Regions from separate parts of the Neobacillus terrisolis genome, predicted to be linked through region 1. Evidence: riboswitches for the same ligand, from Rfam matches in the RefSeq annotation. Region 1 holds a riboswitch; the other holds the start of a gene.
What was found. Region 1 has a riboswitch for FMN ahead of ribE (riboflavin synthase). Riboswitches for the same ligand answer to the same signal wherever they lie in the genome.

Region 1 (16,571 bases):
ATCCATATAAATTATATAACGAACTTAACAGCGTCTATATCATCGTATGTGATATTGGTTAATATGTCAACAGTTTTCACTTATTAGCACCACAAATTTCCTCTAAAGACATATTCATATTCTAATTTAGATGGTACTACAATGTCATTCTGATCTTTATGCTTCCTTTTTTACTTTGGTTAAGGTACGTTTTTTCTTTTCTGGAGCTTTTGGGGGCTTGGTCCGATCAATAGAAGCCTGTAGAGCGGCCATTAAGTCGGTAACATTTGAAACGGTTTCCTTAGCTTGAGGGGTAACCATTTCTTTTCCGGTTCGTTTCGACTCAATTAACTCCATTAAAGCACTGCGATACTCATCCGTGTATTTTTCCGGTTGGAAATCGGTTGTTAATTGGTCGATTAGTAAAATGGCGGTTTCAAGTTCTTTTTCTGATACATTACTTTCTTCTGGTACATTCGGAACATCACCCGCTTTTCGCACCTCATCCGGAAAATGAATCGTCTCCATGACAAGTGTGTTCTCATAAACACGAATCAAAGCCATTTGTTCCTTTGAGCGGATCGAGATTTTGGCCAGTCCAACCTTTGAAGATTCCGAAAGGGCCTTTCTTAACAAGGAATATGCCTTTGTAGCACCTTCATTTGGGGACATAAAATAGGTTTTATCAAAATATATTGGATCAATCTGCTCCATTTTGACAAAATCGATAATTTCCACAGCACGTTCTTCATTTTCTTTTTTTAACTTTTCTAATTCGTCTTCCTCCAGAACGACATATTTCCCTTTTGTATATTCATAAGCCCTAACGATTTCCTCTGGTTTTACCTCCACTTCACATACCGGGCAAATTTTCTCATATTTAATCGGTGAATGGCATTCTTTATGGAGTGTTCTTAGTTTGATGTCTTTATCTTCTGTTGCGGTATGCAATTTTATCGGAATATTGACAAGACCAAAGCTGATGCTACCTTTCCAAATTGTATGCATTTTAGACTTCTCCATTCTAATCAGTTTATTTTTACTGTGTGAGTTTTTCTGGTCGTCGATACGATAAAACAATTGGTAATGGATGAGGGAAAGGATTTATTGGGACAATAATGTTAGTGGTAAATGTGTAAAGAAGGATGATTTTATATGAAACCGATGTTACCGACACTTACTTTTGAGGTGCCTGAAGGGCCTGTTTGGTTTTACGAGGTAAAATATGATGGGTTTCGGGCCATTTTGGAATGGGGAGATACCCTTTCGTTAACGAGTAGAAATGGGAAATCTTTGCTTGAACTATTTCCTGAAATAGAAAGCTTTCTTTTAAAACATAAACAGCAATTTGAACCATACTTGCCGCTAACGCTTGACGGAGAACTTGTCTCCCTCGAAAACCCATTTAAAGCGGACTTCGGTTCATTGCAGGTGCGCGGAAGAATGCGTTCACATGATAAGATACTCGAAAAAGCAGCGTCAAAGCCATGCCACTTATTAATATTTGATATTTTAGCGATAAACGGAAGTACCCTTACAAAGGAACTGTACGCAAAAAGGAAACAGGAATTATTGAAGCTGTTTACCTCGCTTAGAATGCCACTTAAACCTGACGAAAAAAATCCCATGTTACTGCAATTGATACCAGCCCTTCATGACTTTCAAACCATTTGGGATCAAGTAGTTCTTCATGACGGAGAAGGAATCGTCGTAAAAAAAGAAACGAGTCTATGGGAGGAAGGAAAACGTTCGTCGACATGGTTGAAGTATAAGAATTGGAAGTATGTTTCTTGCTTTATTACAGCATACGAAAAACAAAATGGTTATTTTCATATAGCTGTTTTTAAGGGAACCAAAATTTATCCAATCGGTTTGTTTGTGTTTGGACTTAAACCTGAAGAAAAGCAGGCACTTTCCTCGATCATAAAACAAAATCAAATGAAGGAGGATTCGCAATTTGTGTATGTTTCTCCTGCCATTTGCGTTGAAATAAAATATTTAGAGGTTTATGAGGAACAATTACGCGAGCCTCATTTTCACCAATTCCGCTTTGATTTAAAAGCGGAAAACTGTACATTTGAAAAGTTTACTGAAGGGCAAAAAAGCTTGCCGACCGGGATTGAAATCACCCATCCAGAAAAACCAGTCTGGGAAAAGCCAGATGTTACGAAAATAGATTATCTTCACTATCTCCGGGATGTATCGCCTTATATCCTGCCTTTTTTGAAAAATCGTGCTTTAACGGTAATCCGCTACCCCCATGGTATGTTTGGGGAACCTTTTTATCAAAAAAATTGTCCGGATTATGCACCGGAGTTTATTCATACTCATTTAGTAGATGGTATTAATTACATTGTGTGCAATCATCTTAAAACATTAATGTGGCTTGGCAATCAACTAGCAATTGAATTTCATCTGCCATTTCAGACAATCTATAGCAATGGACCAAGTGAAATAGTTTTTGATCTGGATCCACCCTCCAAACATGATTTTCATTTGGCTATAAAGGCGGCGCTCCTCATTAAAGAGGTGCTTGATCAGTTAAATCTCATTAGTTTTATCAAAACATCAGGAAATAAAGGGTTGCAAATTTACTTGCCCCTTCCAGAAAACCAAATAAGTTATGAAGAGACGCGCTCCTTTACTTCATTTATCGCACACTATTTAATTTCAAAGGATCCTGATTCGTTTACGATTGAAAGAATGAAAAAAAATCGTGGCAATCGATTATATGTCGATTATGTTCAGCATGGAGAGGGAAAGACGATCATAGCTCCATATTCGTTGAGAGGAAACCCGCTTGCAACGGTTGCCACCCCCCTTTACTGGCATGAGGTAAATGAAAAACTAGCGATGGAAAATTTTACGATAAAAAATATGATCGCACGACTTAAAAAGGTTGGGGATCCTTTTCAAGATTATTTTGCTGCTAAGACAAGGCAGGATATGGGACCTATATTTGATTTTTTGACCAACCATACAAAAAAGAGATAACCAATGGACGCAATGGGCCATTAGGTTATCTCAGGTTTTCAAAAAGTGATGTTACATATATTGTGCAATATACTCCTTGGCGTGAGCCTCAAGCTTAGCATATTGTTCGGTTTCGGCCGTGAATACTTTTGTTTGATTCACGGTAAATTGATTATAATCTGCTTCATTTACTTGGACATCTGCCTTGTAAACATACGTGCCGTTTCCAATTAAATCAATTTTGTATTGACCATTTGTTTCATGGACAACACAACGAACCTTACCACCAGGATTATATACTTCAATCGCTTCTTCTTTCTGATTAAGCCCATCTAAACAAGTAACTAAGGTTGAGGCTGACATCGCTGTACCGCAGGCATTGGTAAATCCTACCCCTCGTTCAAAGGTACGGACAAAAATAGCACTTTTTCCTAACGGTTTAACGAAACTAACATTAACCCCGTCCGGAAACAACGGATTCGGACCATTCACGTACCCACTTAGCTGTAATTGAAGATTTGACTCGAGTTGTTCAGCTTCAACAATTGCAACAAGATGAGGATTAGGGACTGCTAATGCAGTAAAGGTTAAATCCTCCGATAAGGATGGGATCTTTTCAGCAATTAATGTATCGGTTGGTAATGTTAATGGTAAATCTTTTAATTGAAACGATACTGGTGATATCTCGACCTTGTAGGTTGGAATCTCCGGAAACAAGTCCTCCTCTTTTTCAACGAGGAGGTTTACCTTCATCGTTTCAATTAACGCATTTGGTTTCCCAAGTAGTTCGCATACGTAACGTGCTACACAGCGCAGGCCATTACCACACATTGATGCTTCCGAACCATCAGCATTAAAAACACGCATTCTCGCATCGGCTACATCACTTTTTAATACAAACAGGATTCCATCAGCACCCAGCTCTGTCTCACGATTACATAGAGCTTTGGCTAAATCAGCCCGTTGCTTCTCTGAAAATAGATAAGGGTTGGAAATTTCATCAATTAGCAAAAAGTCATTTCCTGACCCATGGCATTTTAGTATTTCAATATCCACTTGTAATTCCCCCAGAAAGAATTCAACCGAATTCTTTAAAAATAACATTAAAATTGCTTAAATAAGTTAGCCATTTCAATGGCACCGACTGCAGATTCCCAGCCTTTGTTTCCAGCTTTTGTACCAGCGCGCTCAATCGCTTGTTCGATTGTATCAGTGGTTAATACACCAAAAATAACTGGAATGCCGCTTTGAAGGGCTGTACTTGCAACACCTTTCGCTACTTCACTATTTACATAATCAAAGTGCGGTGTTGCACCTCTAATAACGGTACCAAGTGCAATAACAGCATCAAATTTACCAGACTCAGCCATTCTTTTTGCCGTGATTGGAATTTCAAATGCACCCGGAACCCAGGCAACTGTAACATCTTCCTCATTTACACCATGACGATTTAACGCATCCTCTGCACCACTTAATAAGCGGTTTGTAATAAATTCATTAAAACGAGAAACAACGATCCCTACACGCAATCCTGTGCCAATTAAATTTCCTTCAATAATTTTTTTCATATTTAAACTCTCCCTTAATTTATAATTTTAATAAATGTCCTAGCTTTTCTTGTTTTGTTTGCAAATATTGTTTATTTTCTTCCTTTGGAGCCATTTGAATTGGAACTCTTTCAAGTATTTCCAGGCCGTAGCCTCCGAGACCGGCAATTTTTCTTGGGTTATTGGTTAACAGTTTCATCTTTCTAACCCCTAAATCTCGTAAAATCTGGGCCCCAACACCATAATCTCTCAAGTCATCTTTAAAGCCTAATTTATGGTTAGCCTCAACCGTATCATAGCCTTCCTCTTGAAGTTTATAGGCCTTGAGCTTGTTCATCAGCCCAATCCCTCTTCCCTCCTGGCGCATATAGAGGAGAATTCCACTGCCATTCTCTTCGATTTGCTTTAAGGCTGCTTCAAGCTGAGGACCGCAATCACAGCGGTGAGAACCAAAGACATCACCAGTCAAACATTCTGAGTGAACTCGGACGAGAGTAGGAACCTCCTCGTTAATTTCACCTTTCACAAGTGCGATATGCTCATTTCCATCAGCAATACTTGTATAGCCAACTGCACGGAAATTCCCATACTCGGTTGGCAGTTGAATATCTGCTTCACGTTTTACAAGCGAATCATGAGTAAGTCGATATTCAATTAAGTTTTGGATGGTGATCAGTTTTAAATCGAAACGCTGAGCAATTTCCTTTAATTGAGGTACTCTTGCCATTGTTCCATCTTCATTCATTATTTCACAAATGACACCCGCATGCTTTCCCCCGGCAAGACGCGCGAGATCAATAGCTGCCTCTGTATGTCCAGCTCTTCTTAACACACCGCCGGTTTTGGCAATGAGCGGGAAAATGTGACCAGGACGTTTAAAATCCTCTGGTTTTGCTGAATCAATAAGCATATTTAAAATCGTGTCAGATCGCTCGAATGCACTAATTCCAGTAGAAGTGCTAATATGATCGATACTTACCGTAAATGCCGTCCCATTTGTGTCAGTGTTGACCTCTGTCATCGGTTTTAAGTCTAATTTTTGAGCAAGCTCTTCTGTAATAGGAGCACAGATAAGCCCTCTTCCTTCTTTAGCCATGAAATTTACCGCTTCAGGAGTGGCAAATTCAGCAAGCATTAGGAAGTCTCCTTCATTCTCCCTATCCTCATCATCACAAACGATTACCATTTTACCTTTTCTTAAATCCTCTAAGGCTTCTTCAACAGAATGAAACATAGTTTTTTCTCCCTCCATTTTACATAAAACCGGTTTGTTTAAGGAAATCAGCAGTGATTCTCGTTTCTTTGTTGGCTGTTTCAGCTTTTTTCTCGATCATCGAATGAACGTATTTACCTAACATGTCAAATTCAATATTAACGATTTCACCAACTCGCTTATGACCTAAAATGGTTTCACCTCGTGTATGAGGAATTAAGGAGATCGTTATGGTCCGATCCTTAACAAAGAATATTGTTAGTGATGTCCCATCAATGGCGACTGAACCCTTCGGCATGACGAAAGGAACTCCTTGATCCGGAATCGAGATGTCAAAATAAACCGCATTTTCCTCCGCTTTAATGGAAGTAATGGTGCCCGTTCCATCCACGTGACCAGAAACAAAGTGACCACCAAATCTTCCGTTTGCCGCCATAGCCCTTTCTAAATTAACCTTTGAACCTGTCTTTAATAAAGAGAGTGAAGAGGAGTGGAAGGTTTCCGGCATTACATCAACAGAAAAGATTGTCTTGGAAAAATCCGTTACAGTTAAACAAACACCATTAACCGCTATACTATCTCCCAAATGAACATCTGATAAGATCTTTTGAGCTTGAATGGTTAAAACCATTGTGGAACCTTGTTTATGTATTTTTTGGATGGTTCCTATTTCTTCGATAATCCCCGTAAACATGTATTATCCCCCCTTTACTTTAAACCAATAGTAAAGCTGTATTCATAGATAATTGTTTGGGCATTTGCATGTATTCCTACCATTTCTAGTATTAGCTTAAATAATGATATAAACAAACCCCGTACAAATAAATGTACGGGGTCTAAATACATACTGAAATAAGCGTTAAAAAATAAGATTTTTCACGCTAAAACGCCCTCTCCCATCCAGACTTTACTGTCGGCTTTGGAATCTCACCAAATCCACCGCTTCCACCCATAAGGATGAAACCGGGTCACGGGCTAAGAGGATAAATCCTCATCACCGCCGGTTGGGAATTTCACCCGACCCCGAAGGCATCATATCAAAATCGATATGATTTTACATATTTAATTATTTATTGACATATTACCTTAATTACACTATTCCTGCAATTCATTTAGTTAAAAAATAATAATATATTCAAATATGATTTCATTTGTCGATAAATATTTTGTCGATAAGTGTCTTTTGTCACAGCGTTATTTCCTAAAATAATGGTAAATTGGCAAATATAGACTGTTTAAGGGAGACGATTCATGCTAGCAAAAGTATGTGCTGATCGGAATTCTGAGCTTTTAGGGATAATTGAATCTCTTCGGAAAGAAATGATTAAAGTCGGTCTCAAAGAAGGTCTTTCGAGTGAAAAAACAATAGAAATCAGCCAAAGGCTTGATCGATATATTGCACACTATCAGTCGAAAAGTTATCAGATCGAAGCGTAATCACCAAAACAATACATCATGAACATTCATAATACAAAAAAGCCTGCTTATTCACAGGCTTTTTTCATTTTCTATAAGAAAAGTCTGTATATTTCGAAACTTTCCAAATTCTGTTTCGTATAACATAATGTGATTAGGATTTTAATAGGAAATAAAAGGAATAAGAAAGGAAAAATAAATAATACATGAACGAAACAGTTGAATTTTTACAAGCAGAGTTGGCAAAATGTGAAGCCTGGGAAAAGGACCAGAGCGACTTGTGGTTTTGGGAAAAGTTAGGCCGTCTCCCGTTTAAGCTTCTAGATAAATGGACTCCAAATTTTCTCCAAGAAAAAATGGGCCAAATCATCGATGAACTAAGTCAATATATCCAAACAGGCGGCCGCTATTTAAGCTCAACCGATAAAATTAAGTCTTATTATTCACATCTAGAACATGTTGAAAATCTTCAAGACACTGCCAATTTACCGTTAATCGAAATGGATCAAGCAGCCGAAAAATTGACAAATAGCAGAAAAAAAATCGCTACAGTCCAAGGGGCCAGTACAGGTGTGGGGGGAATCTTTACTATTTCCCTTGACATCCCACTTTTATTAGGACTTCAGTTAAAAACATTGCAAGATATCGCAATTTGCTATGGATACGATCCTCATTCAGAAAAGGAACGCATTTTCATTGTAAAATGCTTGCAGTTTGTTTCCTCTGATATCGTAGGTAAGAAAGCCATTTTACAGCAGCTATCAAGCTTTGATCAACCTAATTCCAGTCGTGATCGAGAAGTAATTGCCGAAATACAAGGTTGGCGAGAGGTTGTGTTCACTTATCGGGATCAATTCGGCTGGAAGAAGCTGCTTCAAATGATTCCTATTGCCGGACTATTGTTTGGCGCCTTTACAAACCGTTCGGCCATTCATGATATAGCTGATACAGGTAGGTATCTCTATCGAAAAAGGAAAATCCGAGAGCGATTGGCTAAATGAGTTCCCAGCTATTTAGTGGCTTGTATAATGATAAAAGTCAACTAATACACCAATCATTAATATTTTCTCTGTTTCATTTAGTTTCTCATCAAAAATTAATATTGGCGTATTCGCGTCTCGAAATTGATGCCCCCACTCCAAGGGCATCCAGCCTTTTATTAACTTTCCAATAACATGCCCTTGTTGATTTCTAAATTTTTTAGCTTGATAGACAGAAGAACCTTCAACAAAAATGTCTTGATTATTCAATAAAGAATGAATGACCCCCATCCTCTTTTGTTGAGATGTGGGGTCTATTTTTTTATTGTTCCTGTAAAATTTAGCTGTTGATTTCTGTTCCAGGTGCTCACTTTCCGCGGGGGAGTCCGCGAGCCTCCTCGGCGCCATAGCGCCTGCGGGGTCTCCCGTGACACCTTCTCCCGCAGGAGTCTCGCACCTTCCACTCCAATCAACAGAGTGGTCAAATTCAAAAATGTTCTTTAACACAGCTTTTTTATTAAAAACACCCATTTCATTTTGGTCTGAATCATATATTTTTACTTCTTTTGTTCGGGCATTGATACGATAATAAGCTTTTAGCTTGTTTTGTGGACTATATAACCCATATGTCTTTGGGAAGCGCTTGTCTATAAAATATGGAAGAAACCACCTCCACCACCAAAACCTCTCGTCCCGGACTTCCCCGATTAGGTTTCCGTTCGGTTCAAACAACAGCATTCTTAATGATGGGGCAGGCATAAAGGTAATTAAAAGGTGTTCAGTCCTGACTAATCCAAGATCAACAGATGGCTTTTTGGTCATTGCTTCAAGACTGCGGCGATGCTGGATTAAATATATTTGATAACAGTAAAAACTAAATACAATAAAGGGGAGGATGACCAAAAATAAAGGTAAGTCTACAGAGAAATATATGCCACCACCCAAAATTAAGATTACTGGAACAAATGAAGCGATACTTTCGTTTAGAGCAATATTAGCAGCGGATCGATAGTATTGTTGAATGTTCATCTATTTTTCTCCTTGTCCTAATCAACCTTTTTACCATTCTATTGTTTCCATGTAATAAACATGATTGTTTTTTCCTATGTAAAAACTAAATAACAAACCCGGAACAACGTTTTCATTTGTTCCGGGCTCAGCTTAATACATTTTAATTCGCTACCATTGAGTTATTTTTTGAATATAGTTTTTGGCATCTTTATAGCCTGATTCATAAAGTTTTTCTAGCTTTTCTGGCTTTCGTTCCATCCGACCAACTTCAATTGGCTCACTAGGACGAATGATTAGGACATTCCCCTTGTTCTCTTCTTCTTCTAAATAACGGATCGTTTCATTATATGTTTGATAGCGGCGCTTTAAGGCATTTTGTAAGCCTGGGTAATTCGGGTATTTTCCCTTGGCTAAAAAATGAAAGCGCGATGGCTTTTTTTGATAGCCATAATTTCTTGTCAGGACGACAATATTTTTGTTATACCCGTCCTGTTGTGCTTTTTTAATTGGAATAGGATCACTGATTCCGCCATCAAGCAAAATTTTATCTTGAAAAGAAACTTCTTCTGCAACAAAAGGTAACGAACTTGACGCTTTCAATACCGTTAGGATCTCATGTCCATATTCTTGTTTAGAAAAATAAACCGGCTTCCCTGTAATACAATCAGTTGTTCCAACGACAAACTCAGCTGGACTTCGATAAAATGCATCATAGTCATATGGAACCAGCTTATTAGGGATTTCACCAAAAATAAAATCCATACCGAAAACCTGTCTTGTTTTTAAAAAATTGCGCCAGGATAGATAGCGCGGGTCAGTCACATAGTCGATGTTAACCTTGTGATTTCTTCCTTTTTGCTTCGATAAATAGGATGCTGCATTACAGGCACCCGCAGATACGCCAATTACATATGGAAAATTGAGATTACTTTCTAAAAAGCATTCAAGAACACCCGCGGTGTAAACCCCGCGCATTCCTCCCCCTTCCAATACTAAACCAACATTATTTAACACAACGTTCCTTCCCTTCATTTTATGAGCAGTCAATACGACTCTTTTTATTGTTATTTTATCACTATTGTAAAATAATGTTTATTTATTTGACTTATCATTATGTATGTTCCTTTTTACGGAAAACCGATACGGAAAGAGCCAACAGCCCGACAATACATCCTGCTGTAACAGCTATAGCACCCCATGCTTCATCCGGCATATTCCCTCCTGTCAAAATGGTGCTCGTATAATCTGATATTTGAGCTGGACTCCATTCTAGTACATGAGCAAGCATCCCTGATACTAAATTAAGAATAATAATGGTTGCCAATGAGACAAACCCAACGACACCAGGTGATTTAAAAACCGTATTAAAGAAGACCGTCACAGTTAAAGCAAACGACAGCCATAGCCCATATACTCCAAACGAAATGAAAAATACAGTAAACGATACGTGCTCAAAAAGGATAATAACATAATACCAACTTGCTAGAAATCCAAGAAAATAAGCAACCCATAATAATAACATTGCCCCTGCCCACTTAGCTGTTACATAGGAAAAATATGATACCGGTTTAACGAGAATTAGTTCTGCTACTCCGCTTTTTCGTTCAGCTGCGATTAATCCCATAGATGCCAAAACAATGATTAGCAAACCAATTGTGTTATACTGTGCGATGCTTTGAAACAGTACCTCTGGAGCAGATGGCGTCGGGAACTTAATAACAGCACCCTCAGGGAGATCCCCAACTGAATCAAGGATCTGAGGCATATAGTATGTAGTTATCGGTTCTGACACCCCGAGTAAAATAAAAGAGATTGGAAACCAGATCCATTTAAAATTTCTTCCCATTTCCAATATTTCTTTATTTAAGATGATCAGCCACTGGCTCATTTTTTCACCACCTCCAGGAAAACATCCTCTAACGTTAACCGTCCCACCTCAAACCTGGTAATCGGTAAGTTTTTATCTGCTATCTCACGTAATAATGAAACTTTAGCTCTTTCAAGATCAGTTACAACCAATGTTGCCTCGTTTCCTTCTATGGAGCTTGAGCTAATATACGGAATAAGCGTTAGAGACTTAATGATATCCTCAGTGTTCTCGATAAACTCAACCACTATTTTCGATTGACGGTACCGCGATTGCAATTGTTCCATCGTGCCGGATTCTACTAGTTTCCCGTCGTGTAAAAATAAGATATTATCACAAACCTCTTGGGCATCATTTAAAATATGGGTTGAAAATAGGATTGTAGTATTTTGTTTCAGCTTCTCTAACAGGTCTAATACCTCTCTCCTGCCAAAAGGGTCTAATGCTGAAACCGGTTCATCTAACATGACTAGCTTAGGCTGATGAATAATAGCCTGGGCAATGCCTAAACGTTGCTTCATCCCGCCTGAATATTTTCCAATCCGGCGATTTTTGGCGTCAGCAATACCAACGAGCTGTAATAATTCCTCAGCCCGTTCTTTCGCAATTATTTTAGATAATCCACCTAAACGACCCACGTATAGAAGAAATTCGAAGCCCGTCATCCACTCATAAAAAACAGGAAATTGAGGCAAATACCCAATGATTTTACGAATATCGCCTCTGGCTTCCTTATCCTGAAATTCAATCTTCCCCGATGAAGGCCTGATTAACCCTGAGAGCATCCTTAATATAGTTGTTTTTCCCGCCCCATTCGGACCGATTAACGCAGTACACTTGCCAGTTTCCAGGTTAAAATCCAATCCTTTTATCACTTCTTTATCTTGGAACTTTTTTTTCAAATCTTTAACCGAGATAACCGACATTATTGATTTCTCCTTCCAATCACAAAATAAACAATTGGACCGACTATATTGATAAAAACAATGACTAACACCCAGACCCATTTTGGTCCATTAGTATTTTCATTTTTGACTAAATCAATTAATGCAACAATTAAAAGAATTAATTGAAGAATGATGAGTGGTAGTATAATTGCAATATTTAAATTTTCGAGGACTTCCATTGTTTCACCACCTTTGTGTCTTCTTTTTAGCTAGCTAATGATTCGAAAGATAAGCGGAATTCTGTACTCTTCACCCTCATAGGCCTTGATCGCTGCTACGATCGTAAAAATAAACGCTAAAACCCCTACAACCCATATTAAAACAAACCCGATGAAAACAAGCATTAATAGCAAGCTGACCACCGAATATACTGTATAGGAAATCAGGAAATTTAAATATTCCTTGCCATGATAATCAATAAAATCCGAATCATTTTTCTTCAACAACCAAATAATCACGGGACCGATAAAGACAGTAAAAAAACTAATCACATAAATCACTGCAGCCAATGTCCGTTCCTCATTCGTAGGCATGCAAAATCACTCCCCTTTTATCTTTCACATTTATTCTATAGCATTTTCTACGAAAATAGTTCAGAATGGTTTCAACATTGTGTGAATTTACAAAAGGCAATTTTCTCCCGACCCAAATTTTCTTGCCGGTTGTTCCCCTCTATCAGATTGTGAACGTGCCCGGAAGCGACCAAAAAGTGCCTTGACGGGAACATTCAGTGCGTGATTGTGCCCGGAAGCGACCGAAAAGTGCCTTGACGGGAACGTTCAGTGCGTGATTGTGCCCGGAAGCGACCGAAAAGTGCCTTAACGGGAACATTCAGTGCGTGATTGTGCCCGGAAGCGACCAAAAAGTGCCTTGACGGGAACATTCAGTGCGTGATTGTGCCCGGAAGCGACCGAAAAGTGCCTTGACGGGAACGCTCAGTGCGTGATTGTGCCCGGAAGCGACCGAAAAGTGCCTTGACGGGAATGGTCAGTGCGTGATCGTGCCCGGAAGTGCCCGAACAGTGCCTTGACGGGAACGCTCAGTGCGTGAGTGTGCCCGGAAGCGACCGAGAAGTGCCTTGACGGGAATGGTCAGTGCGTGATCGTGCCCGGAAGTGCTCGAAAAGTGCCTTGACGGGAACATTCAGTGCGTGATCGTGCCCGTAAGCGCCCGAAAAGTGCCTTGACGGGAACATTCAGTGCGTGATCGTGCCCCAAAACGCCAAAAAAGTGCCTTGACGGGAACGATCAGAGCCTGATTGTGCCTGTAAGCGCCCGAAAAGTGCCTTGACGGGAACATTCAGTGCATGATTGTGCCCGTAAGCGCCCGAAAAGTGCCTTGACGGGAACGTTCAGAGCCTGATTGTGCCCGAAAACGCCAAAAAAGCGCCTTGACGGGAACATTCAGTGCGTGATCGTGCCCGAAAACGCCAAAAAAGCGCCATGACGGGAACATTCAGTGCGTGATTGTGCCCGGAAGCGCCCGAAAAGTGCCTTGACGGGAACGATCAAGGCGTGATCGTGCCCGAAAGCAACCGAAAGAGCCAAGACGGGAACGATATTCATGTTCTTGTTTAGGACAACATGAATACATTTTCTAAGAGGTGTATCTCACCGAGTAAAAAATAAGGAATGATGAACATATGTCAATGTTTGAGGCTTTTATCCTCGGAATAATTCAAGGCTTGACTGAATTTTTACCTATCTCAAGCACAGGGCACTTGTATTTGGGAAGGCACCTTTTTCAGCTTGATGAAGCGGGGCTGTTTCTTGATACGATGCTGCATATTGGAACATTACTAGCTGTTTTAGTGGTTTATAAACAGGAATTAATAGATATCATCAAACATCCATTTCAAAAGCAATCGTTATTATTAGTAGTAGGGACGATTCCCGCCGTAGTGGTTGGTTTTGTATTTAATGATCTATTTGATGAGATTTCGAAAACTGGGGTAACCATTGGCTGGGAGTTTTTAATAACGGGGGGAATTCTCTGGTTGGCCGATGGAGTGAAATCAGGAAGCAGGAAAACGAGTGAAATTGGTTATGGTGACGCCCTTTTTATCGGAACTTTCCAAGCAGCTGCTATTTTTCCTGCGATATCCCGCTCAGGCCTTACTATCGCTGCCGGGCTGTTTAGAAAGCTTGATCGTGAAACGGCAGCCTATTTTTCATTCTTGCTCTCGATTCCTGCGATCGCTGGGGGGATTGTTCTTCAATTCATTAAAATGACTACAAACACAGTTGAAGCTGTTTCATTTGGCAGTTTATTTATTGCCACCCTATCTTCCGCTATTTTTGGCTATTTGGCCGTAGTCGGTATGATTTCATTTTTAAAAAAGCGGTCTTTGAAAATATTTGCCGTATATGTTTGGATTCTTGGAGGAGTTATCCTTACATTACAATTTATGGGATTTTTCTAGAAATACCTCAAAATTAGAAGAGAACAAGCTCACTATGTGCATAATATTAGTAATATACAGTAAGGTCATTAATCACATAAGGATAGATACATCATGAGACTATTATTAACCAATGCACATATTTATCCGATCACCAATCAGCCCATCCCAAAAGGCGACGTTTTAATTGAAAACGGAAAAATAATGATGGTTGGAACTGATTTACCCTCAACTGAGAACACGCTAGAGGTTGACTGTTTCGGAAATTTTTTGTTTCCAGGATTTATCGATGTCCACACTCACTTAGGTTTGTATGATGAAGGAACGGGTTGGGCTGGAAATGATGCAAACGAGACGGTTGAACCGCTAACCCCGCATATTCGCGCAATGGATGGTGTGTATCCGCTCGATCCTGCCTTTTCCGATGCAGTTAAGTACGGGATCACAACTGTCCATGTGATGCCTGGAAGTGCTAACATTATTGGCGGTACAACATCTGTCATTAAAACCGCCGGAAAAAGCATTGACAAAATGATTGTTCAGGAAACAGCTGGTTTAAAAATTGCTTTTGGTGAGAATCCGAAACGAATCCACAGTCATGGCAGCGCTGACTCCATCACCCGGATGGGAATTATGGGTAAGCTTAGAGAAGCATTTTATGAAGCACAAAGAGTGGAGAATCGAGATTCATTCAGAATGAGACCCATTATTAAAGCTCTGAAAGGTGAAATTCCTGTTAGAATCCATGCTCACCGTGCGGATGATATTATGTCTGCAGTAAGACTTGCTTCTGAATTTGATCTTGACCTTCGAATTGAGCATTGTACTGAAGGTCATTTGATCGCATCAGAATTAGCAGGATATAACTTAAAAGTTTCTGTAGGTCCTACTTTAACACGGCGGTCGAAAGTTGAGTTAAAAAATAAAACATGGAAAACGTACCTTGAGCTCACTAACCACGGGATAGAAGTCTCGATTACGACAGACCACCCCTATACGCCGATTCAATATTTAAACATCTGTGCTGCGCTAGCGGTTCGTGAAGGACTATCCGAGCAAAAAGCCCTTGAGGGAATCACGATTAATCCGGCCAGAAACTTGAAAATTGACCAGCAATTAGGCAGTATTTCACCAGGAAAAGACGCAGATCTTGTCCTTTGGAGTCATCATCCCTTTAGCTATTTCGCAAAACCAAAATGGACAATGATCAATGGTGAATTTGTTTATGTAGAAAAGTGAAAAATTAGTGACAAATGTCATAATTAGCATAAAAATTTCATAAAAATACCTATATCATTTTTTTATAATTTCTTATAATATAAGTAACGTATGATACTTTTTTCAAAAAACAATTAAATATACTAAGTTATTAGGGAAGGCAAATGGTGCGCCACCAGTTTTCTGGTCCTAGTGGGTTCGATTCCCACCCCGAAATTTTTTCGCAACACAAAAAATTTCGAGGGTGGGATGGACCGATGTTTCTTTACGCATGGGTTCGGTTTCGGACTGCCCTTTAATTGGAGGGATTAGCATGCTCAAGAAGCGGGATCTTCACGATTGTCATACTTTGTATGATTTAATGACGCACCCAGAAGTCTTCCCTTTTGTGCGCCATAAGGCAAATTGTTATGATGAGTTTGTTTTTATCACGAAGCAGACAATCGAAGCAGAAGAACGCGGTGAATTAATTTCACGTACGATTCTTGATGAATGGGGCGCTCCGATTGGGACGATTAATCTGTTTGATATTCAGGATCATGCTGGTTTTCTAGGAACCTGGCTCGGCAAGCCTTATCATGGCAAAGGTTATAATAAGCCTGCTAAGGACGCATTTTTTAATGAACTATTTTATGAGCTCGGTATTGAAAGGGTATTCATGCGCATTAGAAAAACTAATATTCGGTCCATTAAAGCTGCCGAAAAACTTCCCTATGTCATGAATGTAAACGAACTCAGAAAACCCTTGTATGATCAAATAAATGCTAAAGAAAATGTATATGACCTTTATGAAATATCAAAGGATCAATACACTTTCCATGTACTAAGAACCAATCCACAAGAACAAGAATCGTCACAATTGCTTGAAGCGTAGGCTAGACAATAACAAGTAACGCTCCGAAAATGAATCGGAGCGTTTTTTATATTACTATTCTCCAGTATCCCCTTCACTTGAAACTGCCTCATCTTCACCCACTTCCGAAAGAAAATGACTCAGCTCCTCATTGGTTAATGTTTCA
Region 2 (16,571 bases), on a different contig from region 1:
TTTCCGGATGAGAGTCTGTTAGGAGTAGATTTAATTATTCCCGATATTACCTACTTGGAAGAAAATAAAGAGAAAATCCGTGCATTAATCGTGACACATGGACATGAGGATCATATTGGTGGGATTCCTTTCTTTTTAAAAAAATTAAACGTACCTATTTACGCAACACGTTTTACATTAGGCTTAATTGAATTAAAATTAGACGAACATCGACTCACAAGGGATACGAAGCTCGTCCAGATTGATTCAAATTCACTGCTTAATTTTGGTGAAATCGACGTATCCTTTTTCAGAGTAAGCCATAGTATTCCTGATTGCCTCGGCATTGTGTTTCATACACCGGAAGGAAATGTGGTACATACCGGGGACTTTAAATTCGATTTCACACCCGAGAACAATCAATATTCGGATATTCATAAGATGGCTAAAATCGGTGATGAAGGTGTCTTAGTTCTGATATCTGAAAGCACCAATGCGGAACGAACAGGCTTAACTCCATCCGAGCAAATGGTAGCTAAGCATATGGACACGGCCTTTATGAATGCACAAGGGAAAATCTTTATCTCGACTTTCGCATCCAATATAAATCGTGTTCAACAAGTTGTAGAAGCAGCCATAAAGACTAACCGAAAGATAGCCCTGCTCGGCCGAAGTATGGTCAATGTTGTTTCGGTTGCGATTGAACGCGGCTACATTACGATTCCTGAAGGCATGTTAATTGATGCAAATGAGATAGATAAACTGGCTCCTGAGAAGGTTGTTATTCTATGTACCGGAAGTCAGGGTGAGCCCAATGCTGCCCTAGCCCGTTTAGCGACAGGAAACTATCGGGATGCCTCCGTTTATCCCGGTGATACGGTAATTTTTGCCGCTTCCCCTATTCCTGGCAATGAAAAGGATGTTTCCCGGATCATCAACAACTTATTTGAGCTTGGTGCTAAAGTTATTTATGGGTCTGGCAGCTCCACCGGAATGCACGTTTCTGGACATGGCTATCAGGAGGATTTAAAACTAATGCTCACCTTAATGAAGCCTACCTATTTTATTCCGATTCACGGAGAATATCGAATGCTGCACCATCATATGTTGTTAGCTGAATCCGTTGGAGTAGAGCGTGAAAATACTTTTATTATTAAAAATGGGGATGTTGTCGATGTTAATAACTCTGTTGCTCGTCAGACTCGAAGCATCCCTGCCGGCGATACTTACGTTGACGGGGTAAGTGTTGGTGATGTCGGGGAGGTTGTATTGCGGGACCGTAGACAGCTTTCTGAAGATGGAATGGTCGTTATTGTTTTAACATTAAGTAAACGTGATCTCAAAATCATTCAGGGTCCAGATACAATTACGCGCGGGTTTGTTTACGTTAAAGAATCAGAGGATCTTCTTAAAGAAATTAATGATCTTGTAAAAAGAACCGTCAAAGAACTTCAAGGAGATAACGTACGGCAATGGAATGTCATAAAACAAAGTATTAGAAAGTCGGTTGGACAGTATTTATTCAAACATACAAAAAGAAAGCCGATGATTTTGCCTATTATTATTGAAATTTAGGTTTAAGTCGGTAACGTGGAGGCACCATCCTGATGGATGATGCCTTTTAACATTTTCAACAGTCTTCAGTGAAGGGCTCGACAATTTTCTCTATAAAAATCGAACGCATGTTTGTATAATTATATAGCGAGGAGGTTTTGTTTTGCATATTAATTTAAAGGTACATTTGAATATTGAAGGAAATCGGACAATGTGCGGAGGAGATTTTAAAGTTTGGAAAGAAGACGATATACCTAACTTGGCATATCAATGGATCAAAAAACTTAAGATGGATACCGGCTGTCGTAAAACTGTGATTGAAAAGGTGACTTGGGACAATGAAAATGACATTACTGAAAAAGTAGTAGAGCTAGGTCATGCACCAATTCCACAGGATACATTGCAGTTTTAATTTTTTAAAATTGTTGTTTTTAAAATCAAAAATGACGTGTTCCAATCAACACGTCATTTAAAGCAATTAACCACACGGTAGCATGAAATTGGATATTTTATAGAGCTTTTTTAATAAAAATACTGATTTTTTAGGCAGAATGATAAAGTTTTCCCTTAAAATCCTCTTTTTTTGAGGATTTTCCACTTTTTCATCAAAATATTTGCTCGCGGGAAGGTCGTTATGCTCATCTAAATGTGGATATGGGACATTTCAGAAAATATATGGGACAACTTTTAAATTTTATCGGACAACTTTTGAAATATATGGGACAACTTTTAAATTTTATCGGACATGTTCCGAAATTTATCGGACAACTTTAAATTTTATCGGACAAGTTTTGGATTTATGCACTTGTTTTTATATTTATGCTCATGTATGTATATGAATCTTATTTCCAGAAAAAACTAACCACATCAATTTAATAATAAGGACGGAATTGTATGCTTAACAAGGTTATACTATGGACGATCTTAATTGCTCCGTGGTTCACATTATTCTTTTTAAACAAAGAGGACATTAAACGTTTTGCCCCACCAGCTATATTGGCCTCATATTTAATGATTATTTATAACGTGATCGCAAAAAACGAAAATCATTGGGTAATTAATGAGAACATTATCCCTTGGCTGAAACCCTTATATGTTTCAGGTATTTTTGGTGGTTTCCCAGTCCTCACTTTATGGATTTTTTATTTTACATATGGAAGGTTTTGGAGATACCTTATTACGAACATCATTCTGGATTTCCTGTTTGCAATTTTTCCGTTCCATTATTTGTTTCATAATATTTTAGGTATTTACACGCTAGTTAATATTACTCCATGGGAACGTTTTTTTCTTTTCGTCACATTTGCGATCATTTTATACGGATTCTACAAATGGCAGGAATCAATATTTAAGCCCGCTTTAAAGGAAAAAAGTAGCTCATGATTATTTATTACCATAGAAAAGAGGGATGAATTTGGGATTCTCCGTGTTTTTCTTTGTTGCTTGGCTCGTCTCAGTTATCTTTGCAGTTATCCAAAAAAAAATATCTCTATTAGAAAATACCTTTATCATATTAATTATCCTCATTATTAACGTGAATTGGTCATGGATTATATTTGAGGAATTTAAATTCATTAAAATAACCAACGAACCAATTAATTACACAGCTTTCTTATTACATAGAAGTATTACTATTCCTTTGATTTTAGTGACACAATTAAATTTCCTGCTTCATTCAAAATCGAGAGTTAAGTCCTTAGTGACCATACTTGGCTCGATTTCCCTATTGGCTCTAATGTCAACTCTATCCCTTTATTACAACATTACTCACTTCACCAGATGGAACTTTGCATATGAAATTTTATACTTTATCGCGCTTCACTTAATAGCCTACTACTCCTATAAATTATTCCGCAAATTTGTGATTAGAGAGGTCAAATTCACATGATCTTATGGGACAGCTTTGATAAAAACGAAATAGCCATAATGGTGATGAATGGCTTTGCTTATATCCCAATTTTTCTTTTACGTAAAAAACTTCCCGCTGATATCACAGTTGTAGCTCTAGTATGGGGATTTACAATTGGGATTCTATTTGATTTTACAATTGGCGGTGGTTTAATGGATTTTTATAGGTTAAATGATTCAAATCGCTATGAATTATTTGATCTAGCCTATCATTTCTTATTTGCTCCGTTTGGGTTTATGTTTATTTATTTGTATGAAAAATTAACGATTACTAAAAAGACACTGATTATTTATGTAATCGCATGGGCCTTTATCGGTATTGGAGCGCAGTGGGCTTTTACTAAGCTGGACATCCTGCACTTTCAGAACGGTTATAAACTTTCTTACTCTTTTCCAGTCTTTTTAGTGATTCAAACAATAACGGGTCTATACTACCGGTTAATAAAATCGAGATATAATTAACTAGGTCGGATTAAAAAAATTGCTTATAAACAAAAGGTATCCATTCGGATACCTTTTAAATTTTTATAGAAATTATAAACACTTAGATAATCACTACGATCTTTTAAAACGGTCCCTAACTCGTTTAAGTCTTGCATGATATTTGAGAATATCCAAGCGGGCCTTTTCTGCCTCAGGTGAAATCGGTCTTAACTTCTCCAGTTCCCAGTAATCAACAATTACGTCTAATACTTGATCGAAATATTCCAAAGGTCCATAATTAGCTTCTTTTGCGATAATTGACATTCGATCTTCGAAGTCGGGCATAACAGTGCCTGGCATTTGGAAATTCATGATGACATAACCAAGGTAATAGCAATAATTAGGCTCAAGCTGTAAATGGAATTTAATTACATCGCGATAAAAAGCGTAATGGAGAGTCTCGTCTTTCGCCAACCTTCTAAGGAGACTTGCCAATTCTCTATCATGCTCCCCCGCAACTTTGGCGACATTATTATAAAACACCATCGTCGCCAACTCCTGAAGGGATGTATACACCATCGTTTCAAACGGTGTATGGAAATTCGGCTGCCAGCCGCCTTCTACCGTTTGTTTATGCAATTGATGCAGGCGTTTTGGATCGGTGTTTCTTGTAATTAACAGATAAGTTTCTAAGAGATTAGAATGCTGATCCTCTTCTGCTGTCCATGTATGGACAAAATCCTTAATGACTGAAAGGGATCCTTTGAATGTTTGGTCAAGGTGTGATGTAAACCACGGCAAATTTACCTCTGTCAAAAGAGCAGTCTCCACAGCAGTCACTACACCCGGTGGAAGGGTTACCTGGCTTGGATCCCACGGTACTCTTCGAAAATCCTGAGCTTTGTCCCAAGGCAAGAAATCATGGTAGCCCCAATCAATCTTTTCCGCCCTTTTCTTGTGTTCTTCATACAGTTCCTTCAATTTTGGTTCAAGTCTAAAATCTAAATGATTCGTTAACAATTTTTACCTCCCGGAATTTCCATTATTATTAATGTGTTAATAGTATTTTGATACATTAATTTTACTTTAAAATTCGCTTATTGTCTCTTTTTAAGATAAACAAATTAGTTTCAGTACAAAGGAAATAGTAATCCATTCATCAAAAGAGGGCTGGTTTAAGGATACCGAGGGTTTTATAATTCGGCCGAAAAAAATTAAAGCTGGCTCCACCAATTATCAATCAGTCCGTGCCAGTTATAAAAAAGGGTGCTTCTTGGCGCCAACGAAACGCTGCCAAAATCATCATCATTAAATACTTCTGATCCGATCACGTGTATAGCATTATGAAGGGATGAAGTTTGTAAAAACCATCCCAACTCATCAGACGAACTAAATGATTCCAAATCTCTAGTAATTCGATTTTCTGCTTGTTGTAGTCTCCTGCTCCACCGTGGATGACTTTTAATTTCAAGAGGAATTGACGACCATGGCTCTACCATTCTTGGATTCAGCCCTTGGGTATTGTACCACTCTAAAGCCCTTCTTAAAAAATCACGATGAAATTCAAGGAATTCTACTCCATCACCAGAACGTACATCCATCCCCATATTCCCATGCCAAATTTCGTGCTCTCTAAGAAATCGTTGTGGAAAATTCGGAATTATCGCCATTGTTATCTCCTTTTTAATATTTATCTTATTACGGGATGGTAGATTTGTTTGTATGATTGTCCTTTATTACAAATCAGTAATAAAAAAAATCGAGTGTAAAAATCATTACGATTTTACACTCGATTTCTTTTATAAAGCATTTATGAATTAAGACTATCACTTTACCTGTTTAACTAATAGAAGCTTGCTTGTTAAGCCACCCGCCCATTTTTGCAAAAAGAAGCATAAACACCACAGACATCGCAATTCCTTTTATAAAATTAAACGGAAGAATGCTTGCTACAATATATTGACGAATTTCTGGGCCGCTCATGGCTGGCATGTTTAAGAAATATGTGTAGGCTGGTAGAATAACAAAATAATTAAGAACACTCATGCATACTGACATCAAAATTGTTCCTAGAACTAATGCGATCGTCATGCCAGTTTTTGTTTTCATTTTTTTATAAAAATAATAAGTTGGCAGGATATAAAGCAGACCTGCGAGGAAGTTTGCAATATGCCCAACAGGTACGCCCGTTTCGCTGCCTTTTATAAAATAGTCGAGAATATTTTTCATTAATTCAATTAATACACCAGCTGATGGACCAAAGATTAATGCACCAATTAGTGCTGGAATATCACTAAAGTCAATTTTCAAAAAAGCTGGAAATGGCGGCACCGGAAAATTTAGAAACATTAAAATGTACGCAATGCTGCTTAACATTGCAATTGAAACTAATTGTCTAACCTTGATCTTTTTCATCTTACTCTCTCCTTCTTTAGAATCCATCATTCTTAGAAGGGAAGTGTTAGCAAGCTACCAATCCAATAAAAAACCCTCAAGTTTAATAACCTGAGGGAGTTTTTAAATAGAAGGAATGCTCAATAAACGTTTAATTTGTTTAAATTTAAACGCTGCTAAACCTCCATCTTCTCCCATCCAGACTATACTGTCGGCTTTGGAATCACACCAAATCCTGCCTTAAAAAGGCTCACGGGCTTAGAGAATTACTTCTCAACACCGTCGGTCGGGAATTACACCCTGCCCCGAAGATAGAAACTATTATTTTTTAAGCTTATTATAATACAAAGTTTATACAGATGTGAATATGTTTGTCGAAAAAACTTACAAACAAACTGTTTTTATAGGTTTCTAATGAAGTATAGAGGTGCGTTTTGGAAAATTTTCTCACAAAAAACTTTTATATTGTTTCGGAATCATTTATAATGATTTCGAGATTCACAAACTAAAGGTAAAGGAGGCGAAAAGAATGGCAAAAGCCTGTGGTTGTGGAAACACAAAAAACCCTAATGGAAACTGTGATGGTTCTCACGCAAATAAGAACAGTAAAAACTAATGAAAAAGGCTGTCCTAAAAGTAGCATAATGCAACTTTGGACCGCCTTTTCAGTTCAATTCCTGTATGGAATAATTCCGGCTATCCCTTATTTTTATTCTCTCGTTGCCTTATCCAAGTAAAAATTGATAAAACTACAGACAATATGATCATAAAAACAGGCATTGCTACGGGCTTTTTAATCATGTAATCCGATACCCACGGAAATAACCAAACTTTAATCATGGAAAAAACTCCTTAACATTTCCTATGTATTTTTTGCTTTCAGCACAACTTTTTTAATTAATGTGACGAAAAACAATAAAATAGGAAGTACCCATAAAAGAGGAAGCCATAAATTGTAAGGGAATATATCAAAGGCGACTTGTATATGTTGTTGAAAATTTAAAGATACACTGTGACCTAACATTATAGCTAAAAGGGTAACAATAATGATGATCTTTCGATTATTTTCTGTCTTTGTCAGCAACTGAATGGCTCGAATTGAAAAGAACATATGAAGTGATACTTTAAAAAAAGCCGAAATAAGAAAAAATAAAATACCAAATACATCAAGATGTTGAATGAACTCTGCTATGCTTATTTTTGAAATTAAGGTATACGTTGGGTAGTTGCCGGAAGTATATAAAAAGCCACTTAATCCTGTTATAAGCATCAATTGAGTTATTAAAACAACAGTTCCTGAAACAAGGGTTGCCATAATTGTGGTTTTAACAATATTTTTTTTCGTTGCATTCACTAGCGGCCAAATCATGGCCATTTCTAAAGTTTGCGCAAATCCTTGACTCGCACAAAGTGGGAAGGTAACTTTCCAGATCGGAGCCCATCCGTTTTCTAAAACGGGTTGAAGCTGCGCCACTTTTAAAAGACCACTTCCAATAACTAAAAAGATAATTATGATAAACATTAGTAAAAATATGGGTAAGATGATTTCGCCAACTCTTGCTAAAACCTCTAAACCGCATATCTGGCTATAAGTTAAGATTAGAACAAATGTAATAATTATAGCCATCTTAGGTGTTTCCACCATAATGAGGGAGGTAATTAAAAATTTTACATCATTTAATCCTCTCCCCATTTCGTACAAAGATAACATGGGATATAGCCAAGCAATTGGGGTTCCAAGCCATTTTCCAAGCTGTGACTGGAACCATTCAACTAAGGTTAAACCTGGATTAAAATACATTAAAGCGAGATATAGGCCAATTATAGCCAAGCCTAAACTTGTTGAAATTATTGTAACAATCCAAGCATCTCTACCTGCTGCGCTACCAAAACCAAAAATGATTGTAGTTCCTATTTGAAAAAATGTTGTAAATACAAATAGTTGGACTAATGATATACGCTCCATATAAAACACCTATAGTCTTTCAATAATACCTTTACTATTCTCCAATTATCTCCAAAATAAACAAATATCCCCTAGCCACAAAAATTCACATGTATTTAAAATATAAGCGATACCGGCCACGTTTTGATTTATTTGGTCAATAAAAAACACTTGTGAAAAAATCCAGATCACAAGTGCCTTTTTGTATTTCTTCAATTATTTCCCGTCTTTCCCCATCTGAGGTGGTTCTTCCATCCAACCATTTTTAATCATAATTTTTCCGCCATGATGGGCATATTCAAAAACATCTTTCATGAAAATAGTCATTTTTGTTGGTAAATCATTTCGTAAACTAAAAGCAGTTCCTAATGAATTGCTTCCCATAGAAAAACTACAAAACATACTTGTACAATACATCATTAACTTATCGGAAAAGGGAGCCACTGTTGAAGGGGTTACATTGCCACCCGATGGTTCAGGGGACTGTATACCACTTTCTAATAAGGTTTCGCTTAATTCCTTTACAATACTTTTTGCAAGTTCTGCTCCTTGATGAAAGAAGTTTTTTACTTCTGTTTCATTTGCACATTGAGCAAAGCCGAGAATCATCTGCATCCCTATGACATTTGATTCAATGGAATGATGGAGATGCGCAACTTCAACGGTATTTAAGGTCCGTTTTTCAGTAAATGGATTCATGGCGAGTCCGCTTAAATAACTGGTATCTTTAACAAACTCAATTGAATTTGGCATTGAAACATAAGGAGCTCGAGCAAGCATTCCTTTTTCAAGCAAATATTGGGTGCAAAGATTGTAATATTTTTGAGTCATGGCAGTAAGTTCTTTAAACAATACTATAATATCTTCACGATATGCCATCGTTATATTTAGTGCATGCAATCCCATGCTTATTTGTTTTAGTAAGCGAATAAACATGATGTCAAAACCGTTATCATATAACTTTGGCACCTCTTTGTTAACATCTTGAGAAGTGAACCCTACAGGTATAACAGCACCCTCATTTTGTAAAATCGCTGTTACTTTGCCAACATAAAGGTCAATTTCTCCATATAAATCAGTCATAATACCCTTCGCTTTTTCGTCATCCGCTTTTTCGATAAAATATTCCAACATGCGTAAAATCATTGTTTTTTCTTGATATGTAAGCCATAACGTACCAAGTTCGGATGAAGTAATTGCAGGTTTCACTGGCATAAAAAAACCTCCTTAAGATTTTCTTCTTAGCTTGAACAAAAAATATAAAAAGAACTCATCATTTAGAGTAAATTTTTCATAAATCCCTTTTTGGATATTAATCCTTTCCAAAAAAAAAGAATATCAAACACTATATTTTCAGTGTTTGATACTCGGTTCACAGTTTAACTCAAAAAGAAAACTGCCCATATGGCAGCGAACATCTTTTTTATTTAAAATTGATTCGATTTAAGATTTTTGCTTTTTGATAATGGAAGATTGATTTAGATAATTCAAAAATGGTTCCGTTTGCTAAACAAACTGTATTTTCAATTATCAATGCTGGATCTTGCGGATTAACTTGAAGCAGTCTCGCACTTGCTTCATCAATTTTTTCGCAGTTAATGACTTTGTCAGCAAAAGCAATGTTTAGTTTTAAGTCGTCAATTAGGTAACTATAAATAGAACTCGATGCAATATCTTCATTTAAATATGGCACAATATCTTTTTTAAAGTAACTTATCTCAATGGAGAAGGGTTCATCATCTACCATTCTTAGCCGCTTAATAAAATAAAGTTTGGTTCCCACATCACATCGCAATTGCTTAGCTTTTTCTTCATCCGCTTCTAGCACTTGTAATTCCAGGATTTTTGTCTCAATTGATTTTGATATCAAATCTTTTGTTAGTCCTCTAAGACTTCCTAAATTTATATAATCTGTAACAGATTCTTCCCTAAGAAACATTCCGCTGCCTTGCACCTGATAGACAAGCCCACGATTGACAAGCTGATGAATGGCTTTTCTGATCGTATTTCGGCTTACATCAAAAGCTTTGATAAGCTCATCTTCTGTCGGCAGCTTTTTCGATTGATTAAATTTCCCTTCTTGAATGTCTCTTTCTAAACTGTCAGCAATTTCTTTATATTTTACAGCCATATAATCTCCCTGTTTCCCGTCCTAAATCATTTGCTGATTCTATTATACACAAAACCTCTTGATGAAAATCAAGAGGTTTTGTTTTCCCTACAGCTCTTCTCCCCGCGTTTCAATAATGTGCTTGTACCAATGAAACGACAGCTTTTTCTTTCGATTTAAATTGTCATGATGATCCACATATATAAAACCGTACTGCTTTTTATAACCGTTTAACCAGCTTAATAGATCTATGACAGACCAAGCATAATACCCTTTTAAATGGATCCCTTCTTGAATGGCGCGCTTAACCACCTTTAAATGTTGTTCAATATATTTAATACGAGGAACATCGACAATTTCACCCTCAATAATGGGATCCTCATCACCAAGTCCATTTTCCGTTACGTACATTTTGATATCACCATAACGCACTTTTAACATATGAAGCCCGTCTAAAAATCCTTGAGGGGATATCTCCCAGCCCCATTTGGTATACGTTTTATCTTCCATTTTGACTGTCCGATAAAAGGCATCAAATGAAGGATTGCCGGGGGCCAAGGTGGAAGTTTCTCTCGAATGTTTCAAGGATGAAACCACTTCTTGATTTTTTTCAACTCGAATCGGCTGATAATAATTTAGCCCAATAAAATCATTTTTGTTGGCATTTCTTTTTAACGTATCCAATTCTTCTTCTGTCCAGCTTGGTGTCCAGCCTTTTTCTTGTAATTGCTCAACCACATAAGATGGATATTCCCCTTTTAAAATGGGGTCATAATACCAAAACGTTTCATATTCATTGGCATGTCGAGCAGCTATTATATTCTCTTGTTTATCATCTACACTGTATGCTGGTAAGAAAACATGCGTTATCCCAATCTCTCCATATTGATTCAGTTCTTTATAAACTTCCACAGATTTTGCATGGGCATAAAAAACGTAATGTGTTGCTTGAAAGTATTTATTCGGATCGTTTTGGATACCAGGTGGATGCGCACCCTTTAAATAACCTAAGCCACAAAACATAACCGTTTCATTAAAGGTAATCCAGTGTTTGACACGGTCTCCGAATGCCCGGAAGCAGGTTTCTGCATATTTAACGAAGGCTTCGGCTGTTCGCTTATTTGTCCATCCGCCATCTTCTTCAAGAGTAATAGGCAAATCCCAATGATACAACGTAACAAATGGAACAATCCCGTATTTTAAACATTCATTTATCACATTATTATAAAATTCTAAGCCTTTTTCATTCACTTTTCCGTCTACGCTAGGCAAGATCCGAGCCCATGAAATGGAAAAACGGTATGATTCAAGTCCCATTTCTGCCATTAATTTAATATCTTCTTTGTAACGGTGATAATGGTCGATGGCTACATCTCCATTTGTGCCCTCAAACGTTTTTCCAGGTATTTTTGAAAAAACATCCCAGTTCGTAACCCCTTTACCATCTTCATTCCATGCTCCTTCAATTTGATAAGAAGCAGAAGCTGCGCCAAATAAAAAATCATGTGGAAACTTCATTAATCTGTCCTCCAATTTTTATACCAATCAACAAAATTTATAGTTATATATTAAATTTATAGGTACAAATCTAAAAATGATTGTACACTTTTTCTCGACATTTGACCACATATAATTCATTAAATATCACTGATAGTATTAACTGCGATAGTATAAATAAATCGGAGTGCCTTTAATAAAAACTGAGACGCAATTTAACTGACTTTAATAATAAAAAAAGAGCTATTCAGCTCTTTCTAAATAAAACTATTTCTAAAAACGTATTACTTACACCCACTTCGTTCTACCTGATAATAAAGGGATAATCGACTAAACATTTTTCACATAATCTTCTTTTATTATTCCGTAGTAGATTTTATCATCGAATTCATTTATTTCTTTGTCAAAGAACGATTGTCTTAATACTCCTTCATATTTCATCATTGATTTTTGCAGGACTTTCCCTGATGCAATATTTCTTCCCCTATGAAAAGCCTGTAACCTGTTTAGTCCTGTTTTTTCAAATGTAAAACTAATTAAAGCGGATAGTGCTTCTGATGCATATCCCTCTCCTTGATAAAATCTGCTGATACAATACTCTACATCTGCAAAACGATGAATTACGTTCATTTCACAAAATGCTATTTGTCCTATATTTTCATTTTTCTCTTTCAAAATAATGGCCCATCTATAAAATTCGTTACTAGAATACGATGCTATCCAACTATTAAGGAATTCAACAACTGATTCAATACTTTCATATACTGGTTCACCATAATTTGATTGAACCTCTTTGTCATTAATCCAATTTTTAAACATATCACTAGCGTCTTCTAGTGTGAACCTTCTTAGGAGAAGCCTATCCGTTTCGATTGTCTGTGTACCTATATTCATCAAATACAGCCACCCCGCAAAAAATATTTACTTTTACATCAGTTTTTTTTGCTACAAAACTTCTCCAATACATCGAATTTTGATTAATGAAATTCTTTGGTGTTAATTTCTAATTCCTTAAGGTGGAGTTTTCCGTAAACAAAATCTCCTTTTGAAAAATGCCAAACAACCTTTGTATATGTTCCTATTTTTTGCCCATTGATTTCTTTGTAATCGCTTATCAGGACAGACCAGGGGACCTTACTATAGGAATTATCTTTTTCTTGATACAATTTGTCTTCTGAGGTAAATTGAGTCAATTCCCCTTTTTGGTTGAAGTACAAAATCCCAGATACTATTAGTTCTTTATCATTAAATGTTGCTCTTATTGTTAAGGGATCGATCTCCTCCCAAGTAATCCTTTTATCTACCAGTGCAGCTGGTGTAGTACACATTTCACTTAGAAACACTGCAAGCTCACTTTGATCCATTTCGGGTCCAGTACCTTCAATGATTGTATACACCCCCCCGATTTCCCCTAACATTTTCCCTTTTCCGCTTAAATAACTATCTAAACCAAATACGGGTAAAACTCCCACTTTTAGTTTCATAAATGATAGTCTAGCAGGTTTTTTGCCAAAGAAATTAAACTGTTCTACTGTCATTTTGGACCAGCCATTTCCCATATTAAATTGGCCTTCAGCTGAAATCCGCACGTTATTTACCTTCTCCGCTCCGATTGTCCCAGTATACTTAAGATATTTTTTAACAATTAAAGGGAGATTTTGGACATCCTTTTCATGAATAAATTCAGTCTCTAACTCCATTGTTTGCTTAACTCTATTAGTGGCCTCCCTTATGTAAGTCCTTTTTAGCCCTTGTGATTGATAAAATAGAAAAGCACTAAGAACGACAAATACGGATAAAACGATGAAACTTTTCACCGCAAATACCTCCACTCTTTTTCCAAAAATAATAAAACGTCCAACCCATCACTGTAGAATACAAATGATGTGCGGACGTTGCCAATGATGCAATAATCTCTATAGTTAAAATACAATACTACTTATTAGACTGCAAACAGTAGCCATTGTTATTTTCAGAAAAAAAAGAGTGTAAAGAATTAAATAAATTGTATTAATAGCTGGTTAAACTTGTCACGTTCTTCCCAGAAAGGGCCGTGACCGCTATATTGAAACGGAACAAGTTGAGAATTTTTTATTTTTTGGTTTATTTCTTCAGCCTGTGAAAATGGAATAACTTTGTCATGAATCCCGTGAATAATTAAAGTGGGGGCAACGATTTGTTGAAGGTCCGCATGCAATGTCTCATCCCTTAATAAAACAATAATTGCCGCGGTTGACCAGCTTGCAGCCTGTAATCCCATTTGAACAAACCATTTAGAGAAAGGACCAGTTATATACTGAAAGAAAAAAGTATCGGATACTCCCTGCATCATTTTAGGCCGGTCATTTAACGTTTCCTTAAGCAGTGTATTAGCAGTTTCTGTTGTATAACCAACAGGAGCTGCAGCGTCAATAAGGACAAGCTTAGATACTCCATAACCATTGTATCGAGACATATATCGAATGGCGATCGCCCCACCCGTAGAGTGTCCCACCAGTGCAAAATTATCTAATTGAAGTGAATCCACCACAGAACGGATATCATCTGCCAGCCTGTTATAGTTGTAGCCGCTAATTGGTTTATCGGAATTACCAAAGCCCCTCCAATCTATACCAATACAGCGGTACCCCCTTGCCGGTAGAACATTAAACTGATATTCAAACTGTTTATGGCTTAACGGCCAACCATGAATAAATACGATCGTCTTGCTGCCCCCTGGGTTAATATCTTCGACAAATATATCGACACCTGGCTCTACAGTAACAAAGTATCCCATGAAGATTCCTCCATATTTATGGCTTCAATCATAAGATATTCCTTATTGTAAAATAGGTGATCGCCTAATTCAGTTGGTCAGTCACTTGCTTCCTAGATGAGAATATAGAATATGCTTTTCATTATCCTCTTCCAAAGTGAAGAGACACATCATTAAGAATCGTTTTTCCATCTATCTTCTTAACTAGCATCAGTTGCCTCGAATATATTCATATTGGTCCTCTTTTGTTTTTCTTTATTTTATCATTTTCGATAGAAATCCTTCTAAAACGGCATATTTATTTAAAAAAATTAAATTTTTTTGAATTTTTTAAAAATAAATATTGTTATAGTATATCATTTTCATTTATAATCTGTTTTATAACAATATTTAAATGAATATAGGGGGACATTTAATGAATAATGCTTTAAACGTTGTTGGAATCGAAACCATTGATCCGAATGCAAATCTTCAAAACTATGAAGAAACAGTTAAAGAAATGGACTGGAAAAAAGTTGAACAACACTTTACCTGGTCTAAAACTGGAAGCGTTAACATGATCTATGAAGCAATTGATCGTCATACAGATGAAGGACGTGGCGATAAGACGGCTTTTATTTATAGTGACAACAATCGTAATGAAGAATACACTTTTTCTGATTTAAGAAATTTATCTTGTCGATTTGCTAACGGCCTACGTTCAAAAGGTATCGAAAAAGGCGACCGTGTGTTTATTTTCATGCCGCGCAGCCCCGAACTATATGTAGCTATGTTAGGAATTATCAGAATCGGAGCCATTGCTGGTCCGATGTTTGAAGCATTTATGGAAGAAGCTGTTAAAGATAGATTACTAGACAGTGGTGCAAAGGCCGTTGTTACAACACCTGAACTTCTTAAACGAATTCCGGTTCAAGATTTACCAGAATTGCAATATGTAATTTTAGTTGGGGCTGACGAAGCAACAGCTGAAAATCAGCTTTTATACCAAGATTTAATGAAGAGCTCAGATGAATATGTGATCGAATGGGTAGACCGTGAAGATGGCATGTTGTTGATCTATACGTCAGGTTCTACTGGAAAGCCTAAAGGTGTTCTTCAAGTACATGACGCGATGGTTCATCAATATTTAGCAGGTAAATGGACATATGATTTAAAAGAAGACGATGTATATTGGTGTACTGCAGACCCAGGCTGGGTTACCGGGACATCTGCTGGAATGTGGTCCCCTTGGTTGAACGGAGTAACGAACGTACTTCGCGGCGGCCGTTTTGATGCAGATGAGTGGTTTGCTACTTTAGAAAAGTATGGCGTAACAGTTTGGTTTAGTGCCCCTACTGCATTCCGCTTATTGATGAGCAGCGGTGCTGAGCTTCCGAAAAAATACGATATTTCAAAGCTTCGCCACGTTTTATCTGCAGGAGAACCATTAAATCCTGAGGTTATCCGTTGGGGTCTTGAAACACTAAATTTACGTATCCATGACAACTGGTGGATGACAGAAACCGGATCTTCGATTTGTGCGAATTTCCGTTGTAATCCAATCCGTCCTGGATCAATGGGTAAACCACTACCAGGGATTAAATTAAGTATTATTGATGATCATGGAAATGAGCTTCCTCCAAACCACATGGGGAATCTTGCAATTAAACCAACATGGCCAGCAATGGTACGGACTGTCTGGAACAACCCGGAGCGTTATCAGCAATACTTCTTAAATGGTTGGTTTATCTCTGGGGACTCTGCTTATATGGATAAAGATGGCTACTTTTGGTTCGAAGGCCGCGTCGATGATGTTATCAACACATCTGGTGAGCGCGTTGGGCCGTTTGAAGTCGAAAGCAAGCTTGTTGAGCACCCTGCCGTTGCAGAAGCTGGTGTTATTGGTGTACCAGACCCTGTTCGTGGTGAAATCATTAAAGCGTTCTTAACATTGCGTCCTGGATATGTTGAGAGTCAAGAATTACTTGAGGAGATCCGCAACCACGTTAAGACAAAGCTTGCCGCTC

Region 2: linked by a shared signal. The riboswitch ahead of ACI48O_RS16150 (ECF transporter S component) and the one ahead of ribE (riboflavin synthase) in region 1 are both predicted to bind FMN.

What each region holds. Positions count from the first base shown of each region.
Region 1 covers NZ_JBKFGH010000020.1:4,007-20,577, reverse strand. Annotated here, with positions in the region: gene ku (non-homologous end joining protein Ku) at 157-987, opposite strand; gene ACI48O_RS13190 (DNA ligase D) at 1,135-2,973, shown strand; gene dapF (diaminopimelate epimerase) at 3,025-4,008, opposite strand; gene ribH (6,7-dimethyl-8-ribityllumazine synthase) at 4,056-4,520, opposite strand; gene ACI48O_RS13175 (bifunctional 3,4-dihydroxy-2-butanone-4-phosphate synthase/GTP cyclohydrolase II) at 4,540-5,733, opposite strand; gene ribE (riboflavin synthase) at 5,753-6,406, opposite strand; FMN riboswitch at 6,597-6,747, opposite strand; gene ACI48O_RS13165 (aspartyl-phosphate phosphatase Spo0E family protein) at 6,964-7,149, shown strand; gene ACI48O_RS13160 (EcsC family protein) at 7,335-8,129, shown strand; gene ACI48O_RS13155 (hypothetical protein) at 8,142-9,137, opposite strand; gene ACI48O_RS13150 (patatin-like phospholipase family protein) at 9,288-10,133, opposite strand; gene ACI48O_RS13145 (ABC transporter permease subunit) at 10,231-11,007, opposite strand; gene ACI48O_RS13140 (ABC transporter ATP-binding protein) at 11,004-11,912, opposite strand; gene ACI48O_RS13135 (PLD nuclease N-terminal domain-containing protein) at 11,912-12,112, opposite strand; gene ACI48O_RS13130 (DUF4870 domain-containing protein) at 12,143-12,466, opposite strand; gene ACI48O_RS13125 (undecaprenyl-diphosphate phosphatase) at 13,576-14,355, shown strand; gene ACI48O_RS13120 (amidohydrolase) at 14,446-15,573, shown strand; gene ACI48O_RS13115 (GNAT family N-acetyltransferase) at 15,866-16,426, shown strand; gene ACI48O_RS13110 (hypothetical protein) at 16,481-16,571, opposite strand, start outside.
Region 2 covers NZ_JBKFGH010000026.1:57,528-74,098, reverse strand. Annotated here, with positions in the region: gene ACI48O_RS16180 (ribonuclease J) at 1-1,554, shown strand, start outside; gene ACI48O_RS16175 (hypothetical protein) at 1,697-1,945, shown strand; gene ACI48O_RS16170 (hypothetical protein) at 2,428-2,916, shown strand; gene ACI48O_RS16165 (hypothetical protein) at 3,418-3,903, shown strand; gene ACI48O_RS16160 (acyl-ACP desaturase) at 3,997-4,884, opposite strand; gene ACI48O_RS16155 (tyrosinase family protein) at 5,079-5,534, opposite strand; gene ACI48O_RS16150 (ECF transporter S component) at 5,704-6,279, opposite strand; FMN riboswitch at 6,441-6,575, opposite strand; gene ACI48O_RS16145 (GerAB/ArcD/ProY family transporter) at 7,121-8,224, opposite strand; gene ACI48O_RS16140 (DUF3231 family protein) at 8,420-9,418, opposite strand; gene ACI48O_RS16135 (GntR family transcriptional regulator) at 9,627-10,334, opposite strand; gene ACI48O_RS16130 (glycoside hydrolase family 1 protein) at 10,422-11,831, opposite strand; gene ACI48O_RS16125 (GNAT family N-acetyltransferase) at 12,141-12,704, opposite strand; gene ACI48O_RS16120 (DUF6544 family protein) at 12,788-13,627, opposite strand; gene ACI48O_RS16115 (alpha/beta fold hydrolase) at 13,807-14,586, opposite strand; gene acsA (acetate--CoA ligase) at 14,981-16,571, shown strand, end outside.